Regions from separate parts of the Methylovorus sp. MP688 genome, predicted to be linked through region 1. Evidence: riboswitches for the same ligand, from Rfam matches in the RefSeq annotation. Region 1 holds a riboswitch; the other holds the start of a gene.

What was found. A riboswitch is a leader RNA that binds a small molecule or an ion and turns the genes downstream of it on or off. The one in region 1 is predicted to bind cyclic di-GMP.
Region 2: linked by a shared signal. The riboswitch ahead of MPQ_RS00500 (DUF4124 domain-containing protein) and the one ahead of MPQ_RS02070 (bifunctional diguanylate cyclase/phosphodiesterase) in region 1 are both predicted to bind cyclic di-GMP.

What each region holds. Positions count from the first base shown of each region.
Region 1 is NC_014733.1:417,732-422,155, reverse strand. It holds gene MPQ_RS02090 (ATP-dependent DNA helicase) at 1-288, opposite strand, end outside; gene MPQ_RS02085 (aminoacyl-tRNA deacylase) at 495-986, opposite strand; gene MPQ_RS13815 (hypothetical protein) at 1,212-1,886, opposite strand; cyclic di-GMP riboswitch class I at 2,269-2,353, shown strand; gene MPQ_RS02070 (bifunctional diguanylate cyclase/phosphodiesterase) at 2,616-4,037, shown strand.
Region 2 is NC_014733.1:109,160-113,583, reverse strand. It holds gene MPQ_RS00515 (sugar transferase) at 1-407, shown strand, start outside; gene MPQ_RS00510 (rhodanese-like domain-containing protein) at 591-920, shown strand; gene MPQ_RS00505 (sulfurtransferase TusA family protein) at 940-1,188, shown strand; gene MPQ_RS00500 (DUF4124 domain-containing protein) at 1,198-2,451, opposite strand; cyclic di-GMP riboswitch class I at 2,552-2,636, opposite strand; gene MPQ_RS00495 (valine--tRNA ligase) at 2,746-4,424, opposite strand, start outside.

The DNA of each region.
Region 1 (4,424 bases):
ATATACCTTGGCCTGAGCCCAATGCAGGAAGCGATGGTTTTCCGGCATGCGCTCCAGCAGGCCCTTGAAGGTCTTGATCTCCTCCAGCTGGTTCAACTCCGGGTCATAACCATCGGCCCGGCCCCGCACAAAAATATTCTGGTACTCGCCGGTGAGTGCAATCTCGGTCTCGTAGCTCGCATTGCGGTTGGACGTGACCGAGGTATGCCCCATCATCCCCTCCAGCGCCGTGGGCGCAGGCGTAAAGCGCTGATCCAGATCACCGCGGCGGGCAACCAGATCGCACATGGCACGCACAGAAATAATGTACCGGAACGGATCCGCAGGATTTTCGGAAACGACCAGGCTGGGAGCGAGCTTAATGTTGCATCCTTGTGGGGTCAGGCAATGTGGAGGACCAGACGAGAGGGGATCACGATTTTCCACCTCACTGGCGTGAGGCCTTATTGTATCGCGAAGCGAACGAGGCGTGCCCGCGATACCACCCCGATAAACTACTCGACCTTGACGAAGCTACCCTGCGGCTTGTCTTGCAACAGACTCAGCAAATCCGCCGACTTCAAGGCCAGTGCATAACCCAGCACGCCACTGCCGATCACCACCGTCTCATACGCAGAAACACTGTTATCCACCAGCACCCGCAAGCCCTCAGGCAAGGCAATCGGCGGCACCGCACCGACCACATACCCGGTCGCCTCCGGTACCTCGGCATATTCCGCCATGCGGCACTTGCGCTCCCCCAGAAAGTTACGCAACAACGCCCAATCCGCACGACCACCACCCGCCACCGCCAGCAGGCAAAACCCGCTCTGCTCACCCTTGAACACCACACTGCGCACCACCGACTGCGGATCCAACCCCTGCGCAGAGAGCAACTCCTCAAGACTGCGGATAGGCTTTTTGTCTTCGCTAAGCGGGATTTCGATGATCTTGAAAGCGATGCCTTTGCTTTCGAGCAGGGTGGTGACGGTGGATTGGATTGTCATGGGAGGTAATGTCCTTTTCGATAAATGGCTGCTACACCATTGAAAATATACACTTCGTTATAGAGTCCATTTTATCGTTTGTAAAGCTGCTTACCCAACAATTAACTTTTGCAGGCGATGCTGGTACCTTTGAGATATTGGCTACCATTAACCCTCATTTGGAAGCCATCATTACTCACATAAAACACCGCAACCCATTTATCTAAATCGTGAAAATAGTTCCACCTATAACAACCCTGATTTTTTGAATTCGGAAATGCATTTCTCAGAAACTTTTACTGCCTGGTTGTTGACAGCAACATAATCATCTTTAATCCACGCCTCATAAGTTTTTAACTCTGGAGCGCTACCCATGCATGCCCATGATTTTAGAACAGATGACTTCCCACCTTGTACTCGAACAAGATTGACCTCCAAATTATAGTTAAGCTTGTAGTCACTACTTAGAAGGCCTACATATTCCAACTCCCATTGTCTGGTATTAACGTTGAGCTGGATCTCAAGATCAGGATTTGCTGAAGCTTTTTCTGCGAACTCATCTTTCAACTTATTGGCTAGCAAAGTATTAACACCTCCGCCTTTTGTAACTGAAACCCCTTTTGGTAAAGCCTGATTGAGCTGGTTACCAAACTGACTCCCAATTTGCTGATTAGCTTGCATCTGCCCTAAGGTCTTTGCGTTTCCAGTACTTCCTGCAACGCTCCCCGCTACCGACGACGCCACAAAATTGCCTATCGCACGTGCTTTGGTACGCTCTGAAAGTGCAATTGGTGCAGGTATATTTATCTGAACAGGTCCTTGAAGTAATGTTTTTATATCCGATTCAGAAATTTTTGGGGTTGATGCACATCCAAAAAGCACCAACGCGACAACACTTACACACAAACCATTGATTTTCATATTTATCTTTAAATTTAAGTGAGGAATTTGAAACATAACTAGCCAAGAAGGGCTAATTAAATGAAGGGCTAATTAAATTAAGTGCCAACATAAAATTGGAGATATTGATTAAAAGTATCTCTATCCCCGAGATTTACACGGGCACTCCGTATAAGAATGGGCAAAAAAATATATGCCACAATCAACCATTGTCATGTGTGCAAAATCACTAACAATGGGGAAACATCCATTTTTGATAATTACTAGAGGCAGCTTAAGGAAGTCATGCGGATATAAAATAACTCTGAAAAATTCATCTCAAGCGTTATTTCCAGAGTGATACTGGGTGAAATTGCAGGATGCAGAGTTGACATACCCGGCAAAGTTTGATGAACTGACCGCCGTTATTGAAAGGCAAACCTGCTGAAAGGCAGGGACGCAAAGTTTCCGACCTAAGGGCATATGCCTACGGTAGCGGGACTGCCGTTTACCGCAAGGGTGAATGTATTCGGCGTTTTACAATTTCCATGATGTATCACCCGCATCAGACATGTGAGCCCAGCGTGAGCTGAGGCTTGGCTGTCAGGCGGCTATCGCCCTGCGTGGCGTGGCTGGAGATAAATTCAACGGAAAGTAGTTAGTGATTACCAGACTGGCAATGAGACCTCGACCCGCTGCAGATTGCCTGGCGGCTTTTCTGATGGAGGCGGATGCCATCGCGACCGTATCGTTCGCCAGGGGCAATGTGCCATGCCCCATCTGAATAGCCTGCCGATGCCATTACGGTTCTTGTTCAAATTATTGCAGCACGAGCTTCCACCCTATGCACAGGAACCGCACAACCTGCGGGTAAGAATGTTGCTGGCGATTGGCGGATGGTCGCTGATCATGCTCTGCAGCATGTGGGGCGCCTATTATCTTTGTCATGGCAAATGGCTGTTGATGGCGTCCCATGCCATTCTGATTGCCCTGGGGATCTACACCCTCATTCTCATCAACGCCGGGCGCGAGCGCTTGGTGGCGATCAGCATGTCGCATGGGTTGCTGGTAATGCTTTGCGTGATCTGCTGGCTGGATGTGCCAACGCAGGATGTCCCCCGCTCGGTTCATATGTATTTTCTGCCGGTGGCGGCGGGCGCCTCGCTGATATTTCGCAAGGAAAATCTCTATCTGCGTCTGGTGCTGCCATTTACCTTGCTGGCGTGCTGCCTGATTTTTGCGAGCTCTCACATCGGCATCGTCAAACCCGAGCTGATCGCCGATCAGGAGATTCGCCTGCTGGGAGCATGGATTAACAACCTGGCTGCACTCGCGATTCTGGGTGTGGCGCTGATTGTCATGCAAACTGACATTTCCACGCGTCATTCGCTGTATGCCGATATGCGTGCGGCGCTGGCGCAAGGCCAGTTCCGCCTGCATTATCAGCCGCAGGTGGATGCCGTAGGCAATATTTTCGGGGCGGAAGCCCTGCTACGCTGGCAACATCCCGTGCGCGGGATGATTCCCCCGGGCGTCTTTATCGCCGCAGCCGAAGAAACCGGCCTGATCCAGCCCATTGGCACATGGGTGCTGAAAGAAGCGTGCGCCCAACTGGTCAAGTGGTCTAAAGACCCCAACATGGCGCATCTCAGCATCTCGGTGAATGTCAGCGCATCGCAGCTCAGGCAGCCCGACTTCGTGCAGGAAGTCATCGAGATCGTGATGCGCAGCGGCGCCACGCCCGCGCAGCTAAAACTCGAACTCACCGAAAGCATGCTGGCGAAGGATGTCGACACCACCATCCAGAAGATGAAAGCCCTGCGTGCCTTCGGCATCAGCTGGTCACTGGATGACTTTGGCACTGGCTACTCCTCGCTCAACTACCTGAAGCACCTGCCATTTGAACAGTTGAAAATAGACCAATCGTTTGTGCGCGATCTCTTGACCAACGAGAGCGACAAGGCGATTGTGGAAACTCTGGTCGTGCTCAGCAAAAACCTCAACATGATGCTGATTGCCGAAGGGGTGGAAACCATCGAGCAACTGCATTACCTGCTGAATAAAGGCTGCATGAAATATCAAGGGTATCTCTTCAGCAAGCCCCTGCCGATCGAGGCATTTGAGCAATTTCTGCCTACATTTCACCTTTCACACGCCAATATTCAGCTAAAAGCGCAATTAAGTCTTCTATAGAATAGCGGAGGCGGATAAAACGCTGCCTGGATTTATTTTCCAGGTAGCGTTCAGAGAATCCGCCTCTCTCTCCTCAGCACCGATCCTCAGCTTTGGTTTGATCACTTCGTGATCGCATATGGAACGCAGCAACGATTGGCACCTGCGTGCAATCCGTTTCAGGCAAGCCTTGGCATGACCACATCACAAAAAATTTACATAGCTTAACAATTGTTAGGGCAATTGATTTAAGCTACGCGCACTGCGCAGTGCATCGCCAGTTTAGCGAGGCTAATACACGCACGCTTTTCTGACCAGCCTGAAGCAGATGCAGCCTCCGATAGAGAGGCGCCATAAAACACTAGCTCGACCACTTATTACTTTATTTTCAGGGGAATGCAGTGATTG
Region 2 (4,424 bases), 310 kb from region 1:
TGCCTAAATTCCGCAGTATGCGCATCGACACTCCCGCCGTTGCAACGCACTTGCTGGAAAACCCTTCGCAATGGCTGACACCGATCGGGGCATTTTTGCGCAAATCCAGTCTGGATGAGCTACCTCAGCTCTGGAGCATACTCAAAGGCGACATGAGCTTTGTCGGGCCTCGGCCAGCCCTGTACAACCAGGATGATCTGATTGCATTGCGTACAGCGCAGGGAGTGGATGCACTGGTACCTGGTTTAACAGGGTGGGCCCAAGTCAATGGACGAGATGAGCTGCCCATCCCGCAGAAAGTGGCACTGGATGCAGAGTATCTGCACAGGCAATCGCTGATGTTTGACTTGAAAATACTCTGGATGACAGCACTTAAGGTGTTAACAAGAGACGGCGTGTCACATTAGCGATAAAATCACCCCCTTCATTGCAGGAACTTACATCGCCATCGGCATGTACGAATCATCACTCGCTAAAACAAAAGCACTGCTCCAGATTTAGCCGGGCGTGTCATTAGAAACATCGACGCCTTGTGTTCTCTCCGACTGCAGTGAATGATTGCCCTCTCACTTCAATATTTAGGCTCCACCATGACAACCCATAAAGACATAGACGCAGCAGACCTGTTTGCCCTCATTGAGAAAGGGACGTTGCGTCTCATCGATGTGCGCAACGCCGATGAAGTGGCTCGGGGGATTATCGCTGGCGCAAGTCATATTCCACTCTCCCTCATACCGGCCAGCGTTGATGACTTGACGGCAGGAAGCGAAACCCTGGTTTTTTATTGCCATAGCGGCATACGGTCAGGGCAAGCTGCATCGTTTATTGCAAGTCATGGCCGTGAGAATGTGTACAACCTGCAAGGCGGTGTATTGGCTTGGGGAAGGGCTGGATTTCCTTTTGCCCCGCTTCAAGCGTGATCTTGAAAGAGAATAAGAAATGGAATTTACGAAAGAACTGGATGCGCGCGGTCTTAAATGTCCGCTGCCGATTTTGCGCTGTAAAAAAGGCTTGGCCGAGCTAGAGTCCGGCCAAGTATTGAAAGTGCTGGCAACCGACCCGGGGTCGGTAAAAGATTTTCAGGCGTTCTGCAAACAGACGGGGCATGAAATGCTTGCCCTGCAGGAGCCGGATGAGGCCATGCAGGACAAGGTGTTTACATTCCACATTCGCAAGCGTACGAGCTAAAACCTGAGATTACTTAGTGGTAGTAGTTTCGGGCTTACCATAATTGATGGGCATGAACTGCAAGCTTTCCCATGGAAAACCATCCAGAACAGCATAGCTTGGCTTGTTTTCAAACAGTGTAGGATAAGGGTCAGGCATGCCTAATTTTGTATACGAGTAGATGTTCTGAGCCCGGATAGACACTGCTCCCGCTTTATCCCATACAACGAACCCATATGTCTGCGCTGCTTTGGCTATGATTTTGCCGGCCTTGGTCATCCGCAGCGCATTTACATCTATGTTGGGATCCAACCGGAAACGTTGGCCTTCCATAATACGGTTAGGGGCTTTGTTAGGATTCCAACCATCAGAGCGATTGGCAGGCCACGAGAATATATTCCAGTGCTCAAGATCGACCATGGAAATGCCGATAGCATGTCGAATTTCTCCTCGTTTGAGCTCTTCAGCCGTAATCTGGCCACCAAGGAATGGCAGGCTGGTCGCCGTTGTCCCATAATACTTGAAGAATACCCCATTGCTCTTGGATGCATTATCAAGCCGGCCTCCCCAGCATGCATACCAAACCCCATTTTCTTTTTTCGCCTGCCAGAATTCCCAGACAGTATCGGTCGAAGGCTGATAAACCGTCATTTCTTTATCATTTCCCTCCGAAGCTACTGCATAACTTGGCATGGGAACATTAGCCCATTGCGTCATTAGCCCAGAATCCTTATAGCCTTTTTTCTGGCAATCCCACTCGTTTACGCGAATAACCGGAGTTTTTGCATCAGCAATATATATCGGGCTGGAATACTGTCCGGTATTGATATTTACAGTGTTGTAGTAGGACTTCTTTTGGCGGACGAATTCCTCTACCAATTTAGCCGAGTTTTCGTGCAGTACAGCATCTTTGGGGATGGGGGTATACCAAAAACTGGTGGGTGCAAAGACGGCATCTGTGGTCAATTTATTAGCAGCCGCGGCGGCAGCAGCGGCGGCGGCTGCTTTTTCTGCTGCCAGTTTATCAGCAGCTGCTTTTTCGGCGGCGGCCTTTTCGGCGGCCGCTTTGGCAGCCGCGTCTTTGGCCGCCTGCGCAGCGAGTGCCGCTTTCGTTGCTTCTTGCGCCTGCTTGGCAGCGTCTACGCACATAAAAGGCAGGTTGGTATAAATCGTCTTGCCCGATGTGCCAGTGCACTTAATGTATTCCGCAGCCTGAGCGGTCATTGCAGCGGTGCTGGCCATGATAGTAATCGCGGCCAATATTGCGTTTCTGGGGTTCATCATGTTGTCCTCTCGTCTTGCATCCATAGTGTTCTTTAACGGTGTTAAGAACAAAAAATTGAATTTATCCGAAAAGGCAGCCAGCCGGTTGGCTTACTGGAGGATTGGCGGCCCCGCTGTCATAGATTGCTCCTTAGACCGGTAGCTTTGCGTCTCCGTTCTTTCAAACGGGTTTGCCTTTTCATGCATCTATTAACGCGCCGCGCTCCAGCAAAGTCAATTTACTATCTGCTTGTTTCTAAAGGACTGACATTTTTGGTCAGTAAACGACAACCGCGTCACGCGGCCGTCATTTCCCTAAACTAAACGCGCCAATTGGGATTGCAGCTTGTCCAGCGTTGCCTTGAAGCCCGCCAGACGTTCCCGCTCCTGTGCCACCACGGCGGCAGGCGCACGATCGACAAAACTCGCATTGCCCAGTTTGGCTTCCGCTTTGCTGACTTCGGTTTGCAAGCGGGTAATTTCCTTGCTCAGGCGTTCCTTTTCTGCAGCAACATCCACTTCAATCTTCAGCATCAGGCGGAATTCACCTGCCAGCGCCACCGGGGCATCGGCTTGCGGCAACTCGGCAACAATCTCAACCTCGGCAAGCTTGGCCAGGGCTTTGAGATGCGGAGCGTAGGCTTGCAATGCGGAGGCATCTCCCGCCGCAATCAAGGGTACGCGCGTCGCGGGCGAAATACCCATTTCCCCGCGCAAACTGCGGCAGGCATCAACGGCTTCTTTCAGCAGACCAACCCAAGCTTCCGCCTGTTCATCAATTTTGCCTGGCTGTGATTTTGGATACACCTGCAGCATGATGCTGGGGCCAGGCTGATGCATGTCACGGCCAGACAAGGGGCCCACGGTTTGCCAGATTTCTTCGGTAATGAAAGGCATGATGGGGTGCGCCAGACGCAGGACGGTCTCCAGAACGCGTAGCAAAGTGCGGCGCGTAGCGCGCTGCTCGGCCTCGGTACCGGTCTGCAACTGGGTCTTGGCAATTTCCAGATACCAGTCGCAATACTCGTCCCACACAAACTTGTAGATACTTTGCGCGATCAAGTCAAAACGGTAATCGGCAAAACCACGCTCGATATCCGCCTCCACTTTTTGCAACAGGCTGACAATCCAGCGATCAGCCTGGGAAAAGCTGAGATAGCCTTCAGGCTTGGTTTTGCAATCTTCCAGGCCGCAATCCTGCCCCTCGGTGTTCATCAGCACAAAGCGCGTGGCATTCCACAGCTTGTTGCAGAAATTGCGGTAGCCCTCGCAGCGCTGCAGGTCAAACTTGATATCGCGCCCTGGCGAAGCCAGGCTGGCAAAGGTAAAGCGCAGCGCATCCGTGCCATACGCAGAGATGCCCTCGGGGAATTCCTTGCGGGTACGCTTCTCGATCTTTTCCGCGTCCTTGGGATTCATGAGCCCAGTCGTGCGCTTCTTGATCAGCGCATCCAGATCAATGCCGTCGATCAGGTCGATAGGATCCAGCACATTGCCCTTGGATTTGGACATCTTCTGCCCTTCCGCATCGCGGATCAGCCCGTGCACATACACATGCTTGAACGGAATCTTGCCGGTGAGGTGCGTGGTCATCATGACCATGCGCGCTACCCAGAAGAAAATGATGTCAAAGCCGGTGACCAGCACGCTGGATGGCAGATATTGCTGCAGTGCCTGATTCGCCGCATCCACGGCCTCATCCCCTGTCCAGTCCAGGGTAGAGAACGGCCACAAAGCGGAGGAATACCAGGTATCCAGCACGTCATCATCGCGCTTCAGCTTGCCGGTATAGCCATCCTTTGCCGCCAGGGCTTGCGCTTCGTCCGCATCATGCGCGACGTACACCTTGCCACTGTCGGTATACCAGGCAGGGATCTGATGCCCCCACCACAGCTGGCGCGAAATACACCAATCCTGAATATTGTTCAGCCACTGGTTGTAGGTGTTTACCCAGTTTTCCGGGTAGAACTTGATCTGACCGTCGGCCACCACCT